DNA from 2 places in the Chromobacterium fluminis genome. Region 1 is predicted to be linked to the other one. Evidence: predicted binding sites of a transcription regulator. Region 1 holds the regulator's gene; the other holds the start of a gene.
What was found. Region 1 encodes FNR, which switches genes on or off when oxygen is low (the NO sensors DNR and NnrR bind a similar motif). Its sites were predicted from a motif close to TTGATNNNNATCAA; they were not measured.
Positions count from the first base shown of each region.

Region 2: HA052_RS18285 (quaternary amine ABC transporter ATP-binding protein) is a predicted target of FNR. The motif match lies at 2,871-2,884, and genes of this name have one in related genera.

Region 1 covers NZ_JAAOMA010000018.1:17,605-26,768, reverse strand. The annotation lists gene HA052_RS13845 (alanine/glycine:cation symporter family protein) at 1-918, shown strand, start outside; gene hemN (oxygen-independent coproporphyrinogen III oxidase) at 986-2,392, opposite strand; gene fnr (fumarate/nitrate reduction transcriptional regulator Fnr) at 2,502-3,248, shown strand; gene HA052_RS13830 (DUF1853 family protein) at 3,451-4,374, opposite strand; gene HA052_RS13825 (RNA methyltransferase) at 4,364-5,143, opposite strand; gene HA052_RS13820 (inositol monophosphatase family protein) at 5,347-6,138, shown strand; gene HA052_RS13815 (VOC family protein) at 6,214-6,612, shown strand; gene udk (uridine kinase) at 6,956-7,576, opposite strand; gene HA052_RS13805 (glutathione S-transferase family protein) at 7,672-8,304, opposite strand; gene iscX (Fe-S cluster assembly protein IscX) at 8,478-8,672, opposite strand; gene fdx (ISC system 2Fe-2S type ferredoxin) at 8,805-9,146, opposite strand; gene hscA (Fe-S protein assembly chaperone HscA) at 9,156-9,164, opposite strand, start outside.
Region 2 covers NZ_JAAOMA010000029.1:23,334-32,497, forward strand. The annotation lists gene HA052_RS18270 (electron transfer flavoprotein subunit beta) at 1-62, shown strand, start outside; gene HA052_RS18275 (aromatic ring-hydroxylating oxygenase subunit alpha) at 89-1,375, shown strand; gene HA052_RS18280 (FAD-binding oxidoreductase) at 1,368-2,483, shown strand; gene HA052_RS18285 (quaternary amine ABC transporter ATP-binding protein) at 2,927-3,973, shown strand; gene HA052_RS18290 (ABC transporter permease) at 4,054-4,917, shown strand; gene HA052_RS18295 (GlxA family transcriptional regulator) at 5,036-6,022, shown strand; gene HA052_RS18300 (choline ABC transporter substrate-binding protein) at 6,157-7,095, shown strand; gene fdhA (formaldehyde dehydrogenase, glutathione-independent) at 7,229-8,422, shown strand; gene HA052_RS18310 (hypothetical protein) at 8,668-8,994, shown strand; gene HA052_RS18315 (hypothetical protein) at 8,991-9,164, shown strand, end outside.

The DNA.
Region 1 (9,164 bases):
CAGGCCAACTCCATCGTGGCGGCCACCGAGGGCGCCTGGGGCTGGAACCGCTATATGGTGGGCATCGCCCTGGTAGTGATGAGCGCGCCCATCATCTTTGGCGGCGTGCGCTCGGTGGCGCGTGTGGCTGAATGGCTGGTGCCGGTGATGGCGGCCATCTATTTGCTGATGACCTTCTATGTGCTGGCGGTGCATGCCGCCGAGCTGCCCGGTCTGATTGTGTTGATCGTCAAGAGCGCTTTCGGCCTGGAGCAGGCGGCGGGCGGTTTCGCAGGCTACGCCGTGAGTCAGGCGATGATGCTGGGCATCAAGCGCGGTCTGTTTTCCAATGAGGCGGGCATGGGTTCCGCTCCCAACGCGGCCGCGACGGCGACCTCGCGCCATCCGGCAAGCCAGGGCGCGATTCAGATGTTCGGCGTCTTCATCGACACCATGGTGATCTGTACCGCCACGGCTGCCATCATTCTGCTGTCCGGGGTGCATGATCAGGGTTTGAGCGGGGTGGCGCTGACGCAGAAGGCCATCGAGGCCCAGTTTGGTCCGATCGGGGCGTCCTTCCTGGCGGTGGCGATGTTCTTGTTCGCCTTTTCCACCATCATCGGCAATTACGCTTACGCCGAGGGCAATGTCGAATTCATTCGCAGCAATAAGTGGATTTTGTTGGTGTTCCGGCTGATCGTGCTGGCGATGGTAATGTTCGGCGCTGTGGCCAGCTTGCCGCTGGTGTGGGACATGGCCGACTTCGCCATGGGTTTGATGGCCTTGATCAACCTGGTGGCCATTGTATTGTTGTCGCGTTACTTCTTCATCGTGTTGAAGGACTACGAGCGTCAGTTGAAGCAAGGCGAGTCCACTCCTGTGTTCAAGGTGGCGGATTACCCGGAACTGGCGGCCAAGGTGGAAAAAGACATCTGGTAAGCCTATGCCAGGCCCCAACGATAAACAGCCCGCGTCCAGACGCGGGCTGTTTTGTCATGGGGCTGGCTCAAATGGTTTTGGAGTAGCGAGCTTGAGTACGGCGCTCCCGCAGGTGCCGGTCGAAGATCATCGCGATATTGCGGATCAGGAAGCGGCCCTTGGGTTCCACCATGATGAAGTCGCCGTCGAAGGACAGCAGGCCCAGTTGCTGGTATTCGCGGATCTGCGGCAGCTCTTCGGCGAAGTACTCGGCGAAGTTGATGCCGTGAATTTCTTCCAGCGCTTCCACCGACAGCGAGAAACGGCACATCAGGCCCTGGATGATGCTGCGGCGCAGGATATCGTCATTGTCCAGCGTCAGTCCGCGCAGCACCGGCAGATGGCCGCTGTCCAGCGCCGCGTAGTAGCTGTCCAGGTCTTTGGCGCTCTGGCTGTAGCAGGGGCCGACCTTGCCGATGGAGGACACGCCAAGGCCAATCATGTCGCAGTCCGCATGCGTGGAGTAACCCTGGAAATTGCGTTGCAGCCGGCCCTGGCGCAGGGCGGAGGCCAATTCGTCGTCCGGCTTGGCAAAGTGATCCATGCCGATGAACACATAACCGGCATCGGATAGACGTTGCACCGAGTCCTGCAGGATGTCCAGCTTGGTTTCCGGCGACGGCAGATCGGCCTCGTTGATGCGGCGCTGCGGCATGAACACGGTGGGCAGATGGGCGTAGTTGTACAGCGCCAGCCGGTCCGGACCGATGGCGATCACCTTGTCCAGCGTGCGGCGCACCGATTCCCGGCTCTGCAAGGGCAGGCCGTAGATCAGATCGACGCTGACGGACTTGAAGCCGGCGTCGCGCGCCGCCTGGATCACCTCCAGCGTTTCCTCCTCGGATTGCACGCGGTTCACCGCCTGCTGCACCGCGGGCTCGAAGTCCTGGATGCCGACGCTGATGCGGTTGAAGCCGAATTCAGCCAGCTTGAAAATTGTAGCCGCGCTGACTTTGCGCGGGTCTATTTCTATGGAATACTCCCCCTCCTTCAAGAACTCGAAATGAGTCTTGAGCAAGGTCATCAATCGTTCCAGTTGCGCGTCGGACAGGAACGTTGGGGTGCCGCCGCCGAAATGCAGCTGTATCACCTGCTCTCGACGGCCCAGACAGGAGGCGACCATCCGGACTTCCTTTTCCAGGTAGTCCAGATACAAGTCGGCTTTGCCGCTGTCCTTGGTGATGATCTTGTTGCAACCGCAGTAGTAGCAGATAGTGTTGCAAAAAGGTATATGAGCGTACAATGATAAAGGTTTCCGGTTGGCGCCGATGCTGCGCTGCCGTAGCCAGTGGATGTAGTCTCTTTCGGCAAAACCCGGCGTAAAGCGATCCGCTGTCGGGTATGACGTATATCTAGGACCTGTCCCGTCGAGGCGTTCAATCAGAGCGCGGTCGAATTCAAAATGGGCAGGAGAAAATGGGTGGGTGGTCTTCATGTCGTATTTGGATAGCAAAACCTCTGGTGGACTGGTAAATTTGCGGAAATCCTGCGAATTTCGCTTTGATAAGGGTCAAGCTTCATCGCAAGCTTGTACTAAACATGCCATGTCCGATCAGAATCATATCTCTTTGCATAACCTGAAGGTCTCCTGCTCCAACTGCAGCCTGAAGGAACTCTGTCTGCCTGTGGGGCTCAACCGCGAGGAGCTGACCCAGCTTGACGCGGTGATCCGCCAGAGCCGTCGTTTGAAGCGCGGCGAATACCTGTTCCGAAGCGGCGAGGGCTTCCGCTCTCTGTTCGCGGTGCGTACCGGCTTCTTCAAGACCAGCGTGGCCAGCCAGGACGGCCGCGAACAGGTGACCGGCTTCCACATGTCCGGCGAACTGATGGGTTTGGACGGCATTTCCGCCAATGTTCACGGTTGCGACGCCATCGCGCTGGAGGACAGCGAGGTGTGCGAGTTGCCGTTCAGCCGCATGGAGAGCCTGGGTCGCGAAATTCCCACCTTGCAGCACCACTTCTACCGACTGATGAGCCGCGAGATCGTTCGCGATCAAAATGTAATGTTGCTATTGGGCAACATGAAGGCGGAAGAACGTCTAGCCGCTTTCTTGCTCAATTTGTCCCAGCGTCTGTCCACCCGGGGCTTCGCCGCCAATGATTTCATCCTGCGCATGAGCCGCGAGGAAATCGGCAGCTTCCTGGGGTTGAAACTGGAAACCGTCAGCCGCACGCTGTCCAAGTTCCAGCAGCAAGGCTGGATCACGGTAGACCATAAGCATATCCAGCTAGTGATGGTGGATGAGTTGAAGGCGCTGATTTCCGGCTGCGCCCACGCCAACGGCCATTGATTCCGCCGCTTAGGCAGAGTCGTGAAAGACGCAAGAGCGTGTTTACGATCTTGCGAGCTAAGGCGAGACAAGGCGAAAGCGGCTGAGAAAGCGGAATGTACACGTGGTACATGAGCATTTCGAAGCTGGTTTCAACGCCGTATCGCCGACGCGCAGCGGATTGTAAACAGGTTCTTAGGCAAGCCATCGGGCTTGCCTTTTTTCATGGGGACGGCGCGCAGTCGGCGATTTGCCGCAGCAGCCGCGACAAGGGCGCTTCTTGAGGCCATCCGGGCGGCACGGCGAAGCCGCGCGCCACTTCGTGCCAGTCGCCGTCGGGGCCGGGTTGCAGTTCGGCCAGCAGCTGCGGCGCCTCGGCCTGTTCCAGCCGCGCGCGCAGTTCCGCCGCGTCGGCGGTGTGTTCCCGCGAGAGGCGCGCCGGCGCCAGCCAGCTGAGCCTGGGCAGCCAGGCCCAGCGGGAGTCCGCGTTCAACGCAGGCCAGTCGCCGCGCAGCGGCCAGTATTGCCCGTAGAGGGGCAGAGCGCCGGGCGGAGGTTCCGGCGAGGTGTCCAGGGCGTGGAACAGCCAACCGCTGAGCCGGGCGCCGACAGCGCAGCCGTCGAAGCCCGCCGGCAGCGCAGCTTGCGCCGCGGGATGGCGGGACAGGCGCAGCTGGGTCTGCAGCTTATGGGCTTTCAGCGCCCAGGCGTCGCGCAGGCTGGGGCCGGTCAGCGTATCGGCGCTGCGGCCTAGTTGCAGGTAGAACTTGCTGGCGGCTTCCAGATGCAGCGGTTGGCCGTCGAGGCGCAAAAGGAAGTCGAATTCGCCGACGGTGCGGCCGTCCGGACCGCGCACCGGCAGATTGCTGGCGACCAGTTCGATGTGCGGCGCCAAGCGGAACCAGAAGGACAGCAAGCGCTCGGCGTAATGGCCCAGACGGCGGGTGGGCTGGCGCGCCAGCCAGTGCTGCAGCTCGGCCGGATCGGCGTCCAGCGCTTGCAGCAAGGCCGGGCCGTCTGCCCCCAGCAGCCGTTGTGGCGGGATGTCCGCGCCGCTGCGCCAGGGGGAGGGCGCGGAGAGCAGAAAAGCCAGATCGCGCACCGCCGGATGCGCGTAGGGCAGGGTGAACGGCGGCTTATTCGCCATCCGGTCCGGGCGCGTCGCGGCGGACTTCGCCGTCGGCGGCGCGCTGCACCTGTTTGAGGAAGCCGCGCAGGATGTCGATCTCCTCGCGCAGCAGGCCGGCGCGGTTGAACAGAGTGCGCATCCGGCGCATCATCCGCTCGCTGTTGCGGCGGCGGAAATAGCCTATCTTGTCCATGGTCTGTTCCAGATGGCCGCAGAAGCCCTCCACCTCGCCCAGCGCCGCCGCGTCGCTGTCGGCGCGCAGATAATCGACGTCCACGCCGGTGTGGCTGAACAGCTCGTAGGTCATCACCTGCACTGCCATCGCCAGATTCAGCGAGAAATAGTCCGGGTTGCCGGGGATGGTGACCAGACGGTTGCATTGCTCGACTTCTTCGATCGACAGGCCGAAGGTTTCATTGCCGAACACCAGGGCCACTTGTTCGCCGGCGCGCGCGCGCGCCACCAATTCCGGCGTAGTCTGACGCGGTGTGGACAGAGGGGTGGTCAGCTCGCGGCGGCGGCTGGTCAACGCGCAGGCGATGGTGACGTCTTGCAGCGCCTCGGCGAGGCTGGGCACCACGGTGGCCTGTTCGAGAAGATCCACCGCGCCGGAGGCCAGCGTATTGGCTTCGTCGCTGGGAAATACTTTGGGTTCAACCAGATAGAGCCGGCTCAGGCCCATGGTCTTCATCGCTCGGGCGGCGGAGCCGATATTGCCCGGATGGTTGGGGCGAGCCAACACCACGCGAATGTTTTTCAGAAAATCAGGTACTTGGGGTTTATTCATCAGCAGTTTCACATTAAAATAGCCGGCTTATCGAAAAGCCCGCGCGCCGTTATTGCGCGCAAGGCCAGCGCTTGCCGGATGGGCAGGCATGCCGCCTTGCCCGATTGCGCCGGGTTTTTCTTGTTCCTTAACCCAGATTGTTACTAGCAGACGTCGCGTCATGTGGCGGACGTCTGTCATGGTTGAAAGTGTAGAGGCCGTCAATGCATCCGATGCTCAATGTCGCGGTGAAAGCCGCTCGCCGCGCCGGCAGTGTCATTCAGCGCGCGTCGCTGAATCTCGACGCGGTGCGCGTAGAGCGCAAGAAACACAATGACTTCGTGACCGAAGTCGACCGCGCCGCGGAAGAGTCCATCATCGCTTCCATTCTGGAAGCTTATCCCAAGCACGCGATTCTAGCAGAAGAGTCCGGCGCGAAAGGCATCGGTTCGTCGGAATACGAGTGGATCATCGATCCGATCGACGGCACTACCAACTTCCTGCACGGCCACCCGCAGTACGCGATTTCCATCGCGCTGGCGCACAAGGGCCAGGTGCAGCAAGCCGTGGTTTTCGACCCCAACCGCAACGATCTGTTCACCGCCTCGCGCGGCGTCGGCGCCTTCCTCAATGATCGCCGCATCCGCGTGTCCAAGCGCTTCATGATGAATGAATGCGTGATCGCCACCGGCTTCCCGGTGTCCGACCAAAGCTATATCGACCAATACCTGGGCATGCTCAAGGATGTGCTGGCCAAGACCGCCGGCGTGCGTCGCGAAGGCGCGGCCTCGCTGGACCTGTGCAATGTGGCCTGCGGCCGCGTGGAAGGCTTCTGGGAGCTGAACCTCAAGCCTTGGGACATCGCTGCGGGCAGCCTGATCGTGCAGGAAGCGGGCGGCATCGTCACCGACTTGTCCGGCGAGCAGGGCTGGCTGGAGTCCGGCGACATCGTCGCCGCCAACCCGAAGGTGCTGGCGCAGCTGCTGCACATGCTGGCGCCGCATATCGGCAAATAAGCGTTGTCGGCTTGGCCTGAGCGGCTAAGCGCGTCACGGCGTCCTCGGGGACGCCGTTTTTGTTTGGAGCGTGAGATGAAACAGTTTTTGGGTTCGGTTGCCCTGGTGGTGGCGGATTACGACGAGGCCATCGCCTGGTATGTGGACAAGCTGGGCTTTGTCTTGCTGGAGGATGAGCGTCAGGGCGAGGACAAGCGCTGGGTGCGCGTGGCGCCGCCGGGGGCGAGCGAGTGCGCGTTGCTGCTGGCCAAGGCAAGCAATGCGAGGCAGCAGGCCGTGGTGGGTGTACAAACTGGTGGTCGCGTCGGCTTCTTCCTGCATACCGACGACTTCTGGCGCGATTACCGCCGCATGGCCGCGGCGGGCGTGAGCTTCAGCGAGCAGCCGCGCGAGGAGGAATACGGCACCGTGGTGGTGTTCGAGGATTTGTACGGCAATCGCTGGGATTTGCTGCAGTTGAAGTCCGACGTTTAAACGCTGGCAGGGCCCCGTGAATAACAAAGAGCCGCGCATTGCGCGGCTCTTTGTTATTCACGTCGCCAAAAACCGCCGGCTCGTCGTCGGCAGCGGCTTGCGGCTGCGGCGGGTAGGCGTCCGCTTCGTTCCAGTCCAGATCAAGATCCAGTTCGACCAGCATGGCCTGGCGTCCGGCCTGGCGCTGGCCGGAGCGGCTCCGCCCGTGGGCGCCGCCTTTTTTCATGATGGGCGCGCAAGCGTGCGGATTGCGCGGTTTGATTGTGTGCATGGAGTGCTCCTGTGCTTGGATCCCGCTGCGAAGAGCGGGCGGAAGACGGCGGCGCGGACGCCGCCGCATGAATCAGTTGCGTACCATCAGGCTGGCCACCTTGGTGGTGATAATATCCACCGCCGGATCATTGGCGCCGTGAGGCAGGATCACGTCGGCGAAGCGCTTGGTGGGCTCGATGAACTGGTTGTGCATCGGGCGCACCGTGGTCAGGTATTGCTCGATTACGCTATCGGTGGTGCGGCCGCGCTCGGTGATGTCGCGCTTGAGGCGGCGGATGAAGCGCACGTCGGAATCGGTGTCGACGAAGATCTTTAAGGACATCATGTCGCGCAGCGCGGCGTCGTACAGCGGGAATAAGCCCTCGATGACAATGACCGGCGCCGGCTGCAGGGTGATGGTTTCTTCGGCGCGGGTGTGGTTGGCGAAGTCGTAGACCGGCATTTCGATCGCGCGGCCGTTGCGCAGGTCATCGATGTGTTCGATCAGCAGCGGCCAGTCAAAGGCCTGCGGGTGGTCGTAGTTGGTGGCCAAGCGTTGTTCGAAGGTCAGATGGCTCTGATCACGGTAGTAAAAGTCTTGAATGATCACAGCCGCCATCTCGGAGCCAATGGTTTCCAGCACTTGATTGGTCACCGTGGTTTTACCGCTGCCGCTGCCGCCTGCAACGCCGATGATGAACGGGGTGGTCATGAAACTATCCTTCTACGCGTAAAAATGATAAAAAAACGCGCCATTCTAATGAGTTATGGCGCGTCCTTCCACTCTAATTGCGACATCGGACGCTATTAAGCGCGCTGACCTTCCGCCTGGGCCGCGCCATACCATTCCCGCATAGCCGGCAAAGCCAGTAGATGGTCGACATAGGCTTGCGATTGTTCCGGCAATTTGACGTTGTAAGTGTGGAAGCGGGTGGCGATGGGGGCGAAGAAGGCGTCGGCGATGCTGAAGCCGCCAAAAATGAATTCGCCGTCGGCCTGATGGCGCGGCAGATGCTCTTCCCATAGCGAGATGATGCGGGCGATGTCGAACTCCACCGCCGGCGTGCTTTGGTAATTGATGTGGCGCAAGGTCAGATTCATCGCCAGGTGTTCGCGCAGGGCGGAGAAGCCGGAGTGGATCTCGGCGACGATGGAGCGGGCGACTGCGCGCAGTCCGGCGTCGTCCGGCCACAGCGTGGCGGCGGGAAAGCATTCGGCTAGGTATTCGCAGATTGCCAGCGAATCCCAGATCCGCAATTTGCGATCTATCAGCACCGGCACCTTGCCGGCCGGATTGGCGGCGAGGATGCGGGCCTTGGTGTCGGACAGGTAGAGATCGATCTGCTGCTCTTCAAACGGCTCGTCCAGCATTTTTAGCACCAGCCAGGGGCGTAGGGACCAAGAAGAGTAGTTTTTATTGCCGATGATGAGGGTAAACATCAGGGAGCTCCGTTTCGAAAGAGGAGGCTGCCGGCGGGCTGTCGCAGCCTTTGTCCGATGATACCGCCATCGGTACGGCTTTTCCTATGCGGCGGCTGCGGGTTTTTGGCGCTAGACGGCAAAAAGGCCGCGTCAGGGAACGCGGCCTTGCCGAAACAGGGGGGCGGAGAGACTTATTCCACCTCGTCGATCCAAGCTTGTTGAATCGCCTCCAGCACGCGTTCGCCGCCGCGGCTGTGGTCGTCGTCAAAATCCGGCAGCTCGACGACCCAGTTGTGCAGATCGACGAAGCGCACGGTCTTGGGGTCGATTTCCGGATGGGCTTCCGCCAGTTCGATGGCGATGTCCAGCACGTCGGTCCATTTCATCTTCTTGTCTCCAGAGCGGGGAACCGTTCATAAAATCCAGCGCAGCGGCTGTAGCAAGGCGCGCCGCCGCAGACAGTACATGAGGTAGGGCAAGGCGGCGCAACGCGGCTACAGGGATTTTAGGGCGTGTTCCTAGTGGTGTTCGCGGGCGTGGTTGATGGTGTACCGTGGGATGTCTATCACCAAGTCCTCATCGGCGACAATCGCCTGGCAGGACAGGCGGGACTGGGCTTCCAGTCCCCAGGCCTTGTCCAGCAGGTCTTCTTCCAGCTCGTCGGCTTCGTTCAGGGAGTCGCCGCCTTCGCGGACGATGCAATGGCAGGTAGTGCAGGCACAGGACATCTCGCAGGCGTGCTCGATCTCGATGTCGTGGTCCAGCAACACCTGGCAGATGTTCTGGCCGGGTTCGGCGTTGTCGATGACCACGCCTTCCGGGCAAAGGTCGGCGTGGGGCAGTACGATGATTCGCGGCATGGCGGATCCTTACAAATC
Region 2 (9,164 bases), on a different contig from region 1:
CCGTCGAGAAAGCGCAAGTGGTGCTGGATTACCTGCGTCAACATCGGCTCGTCGATTTTTGAGCCGCCCGCCATCAAAGGAGCGAGACATGTCCCACAGCGTCATTCCCTTCCCGGCTGCGACGACGGCCCCGCTGCGCGAACTGCTGGCCCGCCGCCGTCCCGGCTACAGTCTGGAAGCGCCGTTCTACCGCTCGCCGCAGGTGTTCGAGGCCGATCTCGAATACATCTTCCGTCGTCACTGGATCTATGTCGGCGTCAGCGCGGAAATACCCGAACCGGGCGACTACCTGACCGTGGAGCTGGGACGCGACCCCATCCTGATCCTGCGCGACGACGACATGGCCATACGCGCCTTTCACAATGTCTGCCGCCACCGCGGCTCGAGGCTGTGCGCCGAGCGTCAGGGCTCGGTGGGCAATCTGGTCTGCCCCTACCATCAATGGACTTACGATCTGTCCGGCCGGCTGATCTTCGCCGATCACATGGCGGACGGCTTCGATCCCTCGCATCACAGCCTCAAGCCGGTGGCGCTGAAAAATCTGGAAGGGCTGCTGTTCATCTGCCTGGCCGAGCAGCCGCCGGAGGACATCGACGAGATGATGGCGCGGATGACGCCCTATATCGCGCCGCACCGCATCGACGATTGCAAGGTGGCGGCCCAGGTGGACATCGTCGAGGCGGGCAACTGGAAGCTAACCATGGAGAACAACCGCGAGTGCTATCACTGCACCGCCAACCATCCGGAACTGACCGTCTCGCTGTACGCCTACAGCTACGGTTTCTCGCCTCGGGCCGAACAGGCCTCCGGGCTGGCCGACTATCAACGCGTCGTCGCCGAGCACCACGCGCGCTGGGAGGCCGGCGGTTTGCCCTCGGCCGAGATCGAGCGCCTGTCCGAGGTGTCCGGCTTCCGCGCGATGCGCATGCCGCTGGACCGCCAGGGCCAGTCCCAGACCGTGGACACCGGCGCGGCCTGTCGCAAGCTATTGGGCGATCTGCGCGACCCGGCGTCCGGCGGCCTGTCGTTCTGGACCCAGCCCAACTCCTGGCACCATTTCATGGCCGACCACATCGTCACCTTCACCGCCTTGCCGCTGTCGGCGGAAAGCACGCTGGTGCGCACCACCTGGCTGGTGCGCAAGGACGCGGTGGAAGGCGTGGACTACGAGGTGGACAACCTCACCCGGGTATGGAAAGCCACCAATCAGCAGGACCGCCGGCTGGTGGAAGAGTCGCAGCGCGGCATCAACGGCGCCGCCTATCGGCCCGGTCCTTATTCCCCGTACACCGAGGCCTTGGTGGAGAAATTCACCCAGTGGTACGCGCAGCGGCTGGGCGACGGCCTGGAGCGGGAACGGCGCGACCATGAATAGCGCGCCGCCGGCCAGCCCATTGGATTATCTCCCGCCAGCCGCCGACCTGCCGCTGTGGCGGGCCGGCGAGGACAGCCTGCTCGTCTGCGTTCAGGCACGGGAGGAAACCCACGATGTCAAAACCTTTGTGTTCCGCGCCGAGCCGCCGCGCCGCTTCCCTTATCTGCCCGGCCAGTTCATCACGCTGGAACTGGATATCGACGGGGTCGCGGTCAACCGCTGCTACACGCTGTCGTCCACGCCCACCCGGCCGGACCGGGTGTCCATCACCGTCAAGCGCATTCCCGGCGGCGTCGTTTCCTCTTGGCTGCACGAGCATCTGCGCCCAGAAATGGCGCTGCGGGTCCTGGGGCCGGCCGGCGAGTTCAGCTATGCGCGCCACGCCGCTTCGCCCTATCTCTTTCTGTCCGCCGGCAGCGGCATCACTCCGCTGATGTCGATGACCCGGGCGCTGACCGATCTGGCCTCCGGCGCTGACATCCTGTTCGTGCACAGCGCGCGCTCGCCGCGCGACATCGTGTTTCGCAAGGAATTGAGCCTGCTGGCCAGCATCCACTCCACTTTCAGCCAGGCGGTGATTTGCGAACACCGGGCGGGAGAGCCGGATTGGGCCGGCTTGATCGGCCGGCTGGACCGGACGCTGATCGAGCGCATGGCGCCGGATCTGCACGCGCGCCAGGTGTTCTGCTGCGGCCCCGCGCCTTATATGGCCGCGGTGCGCGAGCTGCTGCGCCAGTGCGGTTTCGACATGAGCCGTTATCACGAGGAAAGCTTCAATTTCGCCGAACTCAGCGCGGCGCCGCCGGACGAGGCGGTGCGGACGCCGCAGCCCGGCGTCGAGGGCCGCGGCTTCAATGTGCGTTTCGCCAAAACGGGGGACGATTTGTCGGTGGCGCCGGGGCAGACGGTGCTGGCGGCGGCGCTGGCCAAGGGCATGCGCCTGCCGGCCTCCTGCACCCGCGGCATGTGCGGCAGTTGCAAGAGCCGTCTGCTGGAAGGCCGGGTGGACATGCGGCACCAGGGCGGCATCCGGCCGCGCGAAGTGGAGCAGGGTTATTTCCTGCCTTGCTGCAGCCTGCCCTTGAGCGATCTGGTGGTGGATCGCTGAGCGCCAGTCCAAAGTCTCGCGAGCCAGGGCGAAACAAGGCGAAAACGAGCGAAAAAGCGGCATGTACAAGCGGCATTGCGCGTTTTGAGCGGGTACTCACCATACAACGCTTCACGAAGCGCAGCCGTCTTTGACAGCTTCCGCGCGCGCGTCCGTCGCCTCCCCGTCCTTCACGCCTGCCCGGCCGCGGCCGGCGTTTTTGTTTTTGCCGCCGGCGGCGGATTGCGGTTTTTTTACGACACCGGCCGGCCGGGCCGGAGACGAAAGCCGGCGCTAGATTCGGCGGCCAGGCCTATGCCGGCCGGTTTTGCGCGCGGATGTCGGATTTGGGCGGCTTGGTGTCGGAATACCGTTACTTGGCGCGGCCCTTCCTTTCTATCTTGAACCTTGATTTACATTAAACATTCTTCGAATTGCCAGCGGCCGCGCCGAAGGGAGCCGGGATGCAAACGATCAAGATTGAGGTCAGAAACCTCTACAAGGCGTTCGGCGGCAAGCCGGCGGAAGTGATGTCCCTGCTGCGGGCCGGCGAGAGCAAGGACGACGTGTTTCGGCGCACCGGGGCGGTGGTGGGCGTCAACGACGTGTCGTTCTCGGTGCGCGCCGGCGAAATCTTCGTGCTGATGGGCCTGTCCGGCTCCGGCAAATCCACGCTGATCCGCCTGATCAACCGCTTGCTAGAGCCCAGCGCCGGCCAGATCCTGCTGGACGGCCAGGACTTGACCCGGCTGTCGCCCAGGCAATTGGTGGCCTTGCGCCGCCGCGACATGAGCATGGTGTTCCAGAGCTTCGCGCTGATGCCGCACCGGACAGTGCTGGACAACGCCGCCTTCGGCCTGGAAGTGGCCGGCCTCGGGCGCAAGGCCCGCGAGGCGCGGGCGCGGGAAATGCTGGAGCAAGTGGGGCTGGCCGCCTTCGCCGGCAAATACCCGCATCAACTCTCCGGCGGCATGCAGCAGCGGGTGGGCCTGGTGCGCGCGCTGGCGGTCAATCCCTCGCTGATGCTGATGGACGAGGCCTTCTCGGCGCTGGACCCGCTCAAGCGCGCCGAGTTGCAGGAGCTGCTGCTGCAATTGCAGCGCGAGCAACGCCGCACCATCGTCTTCGTCTCTCATGATCTGGAAGAGGCGCTGCGCATCGGCAGCCGCATCGCCATCATGGAGGGCGGCCGGCTGGTGCAGGTGGGCAGCCCGCGCGAAATCATCGAATGCCCGGCCGACGACTATGTGCGCAACTTCTTCAAGAGCGTGGACACCTCGCGTTATCTGCAGGCAAAGGATCTGATCGAGACCGCGCCGCCGCCGCGCGCGGCGGCCGCTCCTCACGTTGAGCCGTCCTGTAGCCTGTCCGATGTGCTGTTGCGGCTTCAGGGGCTGGCCGAGCCGTTGCAGGTACGCGACGACGACGGCCGCTGCCTGGGCGTGATCACCCCCAGCAGCGTGCTCAACAAGTTGTCCCAGCACCGCCCGAGCGCGGCCGCCCACCACTGAACCCCAACGGGCGTCGCCGGCGCGGGGGCGTGTGGCTCTCGCCGTCCTGAGCGCGCCCGGCGAGACGAGGAGCACGCCGCATGGCCGACACCAGTCCCCAGTCCCCGCTGCCGATAGGCAGTTGGGTCAATCAGATCATCCATTTTCTGCTGGAAAACAACGCCGGCGCCTTCGACGCCGTCGGCGGCGGCATCGACTGGTTCGCCACCCAGGTGGAGGCCTTGTTGCAGGGCGTGCCGCCATGGGCGCTGGCCGGCTTGTTCGCCGGCGTCGGCCTGTGGCGGCTGGGCTGGAAGTTCGCCGTCTTCGTCTGCGCGGCGCTGGGCCTGATCTGGGCCACCGGCTTCTGGAGCCAGACCGTCGCCACGCTGGCGCTGACCTTGTCCGCCACCTGCGTCAGCCTGTTGTTGGGCGTGCCGCTGGGCATCTGCTGCGCGCGCTGGCGGCTGGTCAACGCTCTGGTGCGACCGGCGCTGGATTTCATGCAGACCATGCCGGCTTTCGTTTATCTGATTCCCGCGGCAATGTTCTTCGGACTGGGACGGGTGCCGGGCATCCTGGCCACGGTGGTGTTCGCGGTGCCGCCCGCGGTGCGCCTGACTAGTCTGGGCATCCGTCAGGTGAACCGGGAGCAGGTGGAGGCCGGCAACGCTTTTGGCTGCACCTCGTGGCAATTGCTGTTCAAGGTGCAGCTGCCCATCGCGTTGCCGTCCATCATGGCCGGGGTCAATCAGACCATCATGATGGCGCTGTCCATGGTGATCATCGCCTCCATGGTGGGGGCCGGGGGCCTGGGCAACGATGTCCTGGCCAGCATCCAGCGGCTGGACGTCGGCCTCGGTTTCGAGAGCGGGCTGGCGGTGGTGCTGCTGGCCATCATCCTGGACCGGATCACCGAAAGCTTTGGCCGTGGGCCGGAGGCGGGCGCCGCGGCCGACGGCTGAGAGCGGACCCGGCGGAAACAACGGACAAAACAACGCATACGCAACGGTTTTCAAAGCGGGCTGCGAACCGCTTCGGAGTAGAGCAACCATCCTCGCAACGCACACATTGGAGGTCGTGATGGGACCGCAACAGATCGCCTCGTTGTCGCATATCGCCTTTTTGCTGCTGGATCAGTTCTCCATGATCGCGTTTTCCAATGCGGTGGAGCCGTTGCGCATGGCCAACTACCTGTCGCGCAAGAAGCTGTACCGCTGGAGCCTGCTGTCGGCGGACGGCGAGCCGGTTAGCGCCAGCAACGGCCTGAGCTTGTCGCCGATCTCCGCGCCGGGCCCTCCGCAGCAGTACGATATGCTGATCGTTTGTGGCGGCTGCCAGGTGCGCGAGGCGGCCACCGACAAGGTGCAGGCGCTGATCCGCCGCTTCGCCGCCCAGAGCGTGCCGCTGGGGTCGATTTGCACCGGCACTTTCGCGCTGGCCAGGGCCGGGGTGCTGAACGGCTACCGCTGTGCCATCCATTGGGAAAACTTGTTGTCCATCAGCGAGGAATTCCCCCGCACCCAGTTCACCTCGGACCTGTTTGCCTTGGACCGGGACCGCTTCACCTGTAGCGGCGGCACCGCGCCGCTGGATTTCATGTGTCATCTGATCCGCCACAAAGGCGGCAAGAGCCTGGCGGCCGATGTCTCGGTGCAATTCATCGTGGACCGGCTGCGCGACGACGGCGACCGTCAGCACATCCCGCTGCTGGCGCGCATCGGCACCGGGCACGAGGCCTTGCTGGACGCCGCCTTGTCGATGGAGAGCAATATCGAGAATCCGCGCTCGCTGGAGCATCTGGCGGCGGAGCTGGGCGTGTCGCTGCGCCATCTGGAGCGCTTGTTCAAGCGTTATCTGAGCACCACGCCGGCGCAATACTATCTGGACCTCCGCCTGCGCCGGGCGCGCGAACTGCTGCTGCAAACCAATATGAGCGTGATGGAGGTCACCGTGGCCTGCGGCTTCCTGTCTTCCTCGCATTTTTCCAAGTCCTACCGCGGGCTGTTCGGCTATCCGCCCAGCCGCGAGCGGCAGCAATACCTGGTGGCGGCCGGGGCCATCGCCTGAAAGCCTGTTCAAGGTCTGCCGCGCCTTGTCTCGTTCCAGCTCGCGAGACTTTGAACCGGTGCTGGAAATCTATTGGCGGCGCGGCAGCGGCCGCCGGGCGGACTCTCGCCATCATCGCTGCCCGGGAGGAAGGGATGAATCGATTCAAAGCCATATCCGCGGCGCTGCTGCTGGCCATCGCCGGCAGCGCGGCGGCAGGGGAGCCGGCCGCCTGCCGAAATGTGCGTTTCGCCGATGTCGGCTGGACGGACATCGCGGCCACCACCGGCATGGCCAGCGTAGTGTTGGAGGCCCTGGGCTACCGCCCCAGCGTGACCATGGCCTCGGTGCCCATCGCCTTCTCTGGGCTCAAGAGCCGGCAGATCGACGTGTTCCTCGGATATTGGAGCCCGTCGATGACGCCGCTGATAGCGCCCTATTTGAAAGCGGGCCAGATCAAGGTGTTGGCCGAGCCCAATCTGAGCGGCGCCAAATACACGCTGGCGGTGCCGGACTACGTGGCCGCCGCCGGCCTGCGCGATTTCAAGGACATCGCCCGTTTCAAGGCGCAGCTGGACGGCAAGATCTACGGCATCGAAGCCGGCAACGACGGCAACCGGCTGATCGACGGCATGATCCGCAAGCAACAGTACGGGCTGGGCGGCTTCAAACTGGTGGAGTCCAGCGAGGCCGGCATGCTGGCCGAACTGGAACGCGCGGAGCGGCGGAAGAAATGGATGGTGTTCCTGGCCTGGGAGCCGCACCCGATGAATGTCAGGCACAAGCTGCGTTATCTGTCCGGCGGCGACGCGGTGTTCGGCCCCAATTTCGGCGCGGCCAGGGTATTCACCGCGCTGCCGCCGGATTATGAGGCTCGCTGTCCCAATGTTGGCCGGCTGCTGCGCAATCTGCGCTTCAGCACCGATATGGAAAACCGGGTGATGGGGCCGATCATGGACAAGGTCAGGCCGGAGACCGCGGCGCGGGAATATCTGAAACAGAACCCGGCGGTGCTGACGAGCTGGCTGGAGGGGGTGAATACCTTCGACGGCCGGCCGGGGCTGAGCGTCGTCGGCCAGGCGCTGGCGCGCTGAGAACCTGTTTACGATCGTGGCGCATTTGATCGCAAAGGGGTCGCTTTGACTCAAGGCCGGCGCCGGTTTCTTTCCTAGCATCGGGAGCAGATGCCGCCGGATAACCCGCCGGCGTGGCTGCGAGGAGACGATGATGACAGGCAATCGCGGAGTGGTGTACTTGGCGCCGGGCCAGGTGGAAGTGCGGCCCATACCTTTTCCGGAACTGGCGTCCCCGGCCGGGCGCAAGCTCGGCCATGGCGTCATTCTCAAGGTGCTGAGCACCAATATCTGCGGCTCGGACCAGCATATGGTGCGCGGCCGCACCACGGCGCCGGCAGGCTTGGTGCTGGGGCATGAAATCACCGGCGAGGTGATAGAGACGGGCGGCGATGTGGAAACGCTGCGCATCGGCGATCTGGTGTCGGTGCCGTTCAACGTGGCTTGCGGTCGCTGCCGCTGCTGCAAGGAGCAGGATACCGGGGTATGCCTGTCGGTGAACCCGGCGCGGGCCGGCGGTGCTTACGGCTATGTCGACATGGGCGGCTGGGTGGGCGGCCAGGCGGAATACGTGATGGTGCCTTACGCCGATTTCAACCTGCTGAAGTTTCCGGACCGGGATCAGGCGCTGGCCAAGATGCGAGACCTCACCTGCTTGTCCGACATCCTGCCCACCGGCTATCACGGCGCGGTGTCGGCCGGCGTGGGGCCGGGCAGCACGGTCTACGTGGCCGGCGCGGGCCCGGTGGGCTTGGCGGCGGCGGCTTCCGCGCGCCTGCTGGGCGCGGCGGTGGTCATCGTCGGCGACGTCAATCCGGCGCGGCTGGCCCATGCCCGCGCCGTCGGCTTTGAAACCGCGGATCTGTCGCGGGACGCGACGTTGGGCGAGCAGATCGCCGCCATCCTGGGGGTGCCGGAGGTGGATTGCGCGATCGACGCCGTTGGTTTCGAGGCGCGCGGCCACGGCCACGCCGCCTCGCGGCAGGAGGCTCCGGCCACCGTGCTCAACGCCTTGATGGAAGTGACGCGGGAGGCCGGGCGCATCGGCATTCCCGGGCTCTACGTGACCGATGACCCCGGCGCCGTGGACGAGGCGGCCAAGCAGGGCAGCTTGTCAGTGCGCTTTGGCCTGGGCTGGGCCAAGTCGCACAGCTTCTTCACCGGCCAGACTCCGGTGATGAAATACAACCGCGCGCTGATGCAGGCGATTCTGTGGGACCGCATCCCCATTGCCGAAGTGGTGGGCGTGGAGATCATCAGCCTGGACAACGCGCCCAGGGGCTACGCCGAGTTCGACGGCGGCGCGCCGAAGAAATTCGTCATCGATCCGCATGGGCAGTTGCGCTAGCCTGCTTTGTTGGATGGGCATGGGCGGCCTGGTCCTGGACGCGCAGGCTTGGGATCTGTCCGCGACCAGCCCGCTGCCCGGCGGCATCGCGCCGGGGCAGCGCATTGCGGCGCCCAGGGCGAGCCTGGGTCCCGGGCTGCCGTCAACGTCCTTGACGAGCGACGTCTCTCCGCCGGAGGACGAAGCCACGCTGCTCTCTGGCGCCTGCCGGAACCGCCACTTGAACCTTGAAGCGATTCGGGCGCATGCTAAATCGCCGGCTCAGCGACATCAGCGCCAGCGAGTTGGGCGCTTACCGCCTCGAAGGCATCGTGCCGCAGGGACCGAACCGGCGCGGGCCCTGGAGCAGCTTCGACTGGGTGTTCACCCGGCCCGACGGCGTGTTGCTGGTGTTGAGCGAATGGGATTTCGTCGCCGACGGCGGCGGCGTGCTGGCGCTGCGGGAGGACATGAATATGAGCGTGCGGGGCCATCCGGCCCGCTTTCAGCTTAGAACGTGTTTACGATCTCGCGAGCTAAGGCGAGACAAGGCGAAAACAGCTGAGAAAGCGGAATGTACAGAGGGTACATGAGCATTTCGAAGCGGTTTTCAACGCCGTATCGCCGACGCGCAGCAGATCGTAAACAGGTTCTTAGGAGCACGCCCTCCGGCAAGCGGGTGTCCGAGCTGAGTTGGGCCAGCCGGCAAAAGCTTTACAGCCTCAAAGTATGGGACGAGGTCGGCCCCGATGCGCGGCAAACC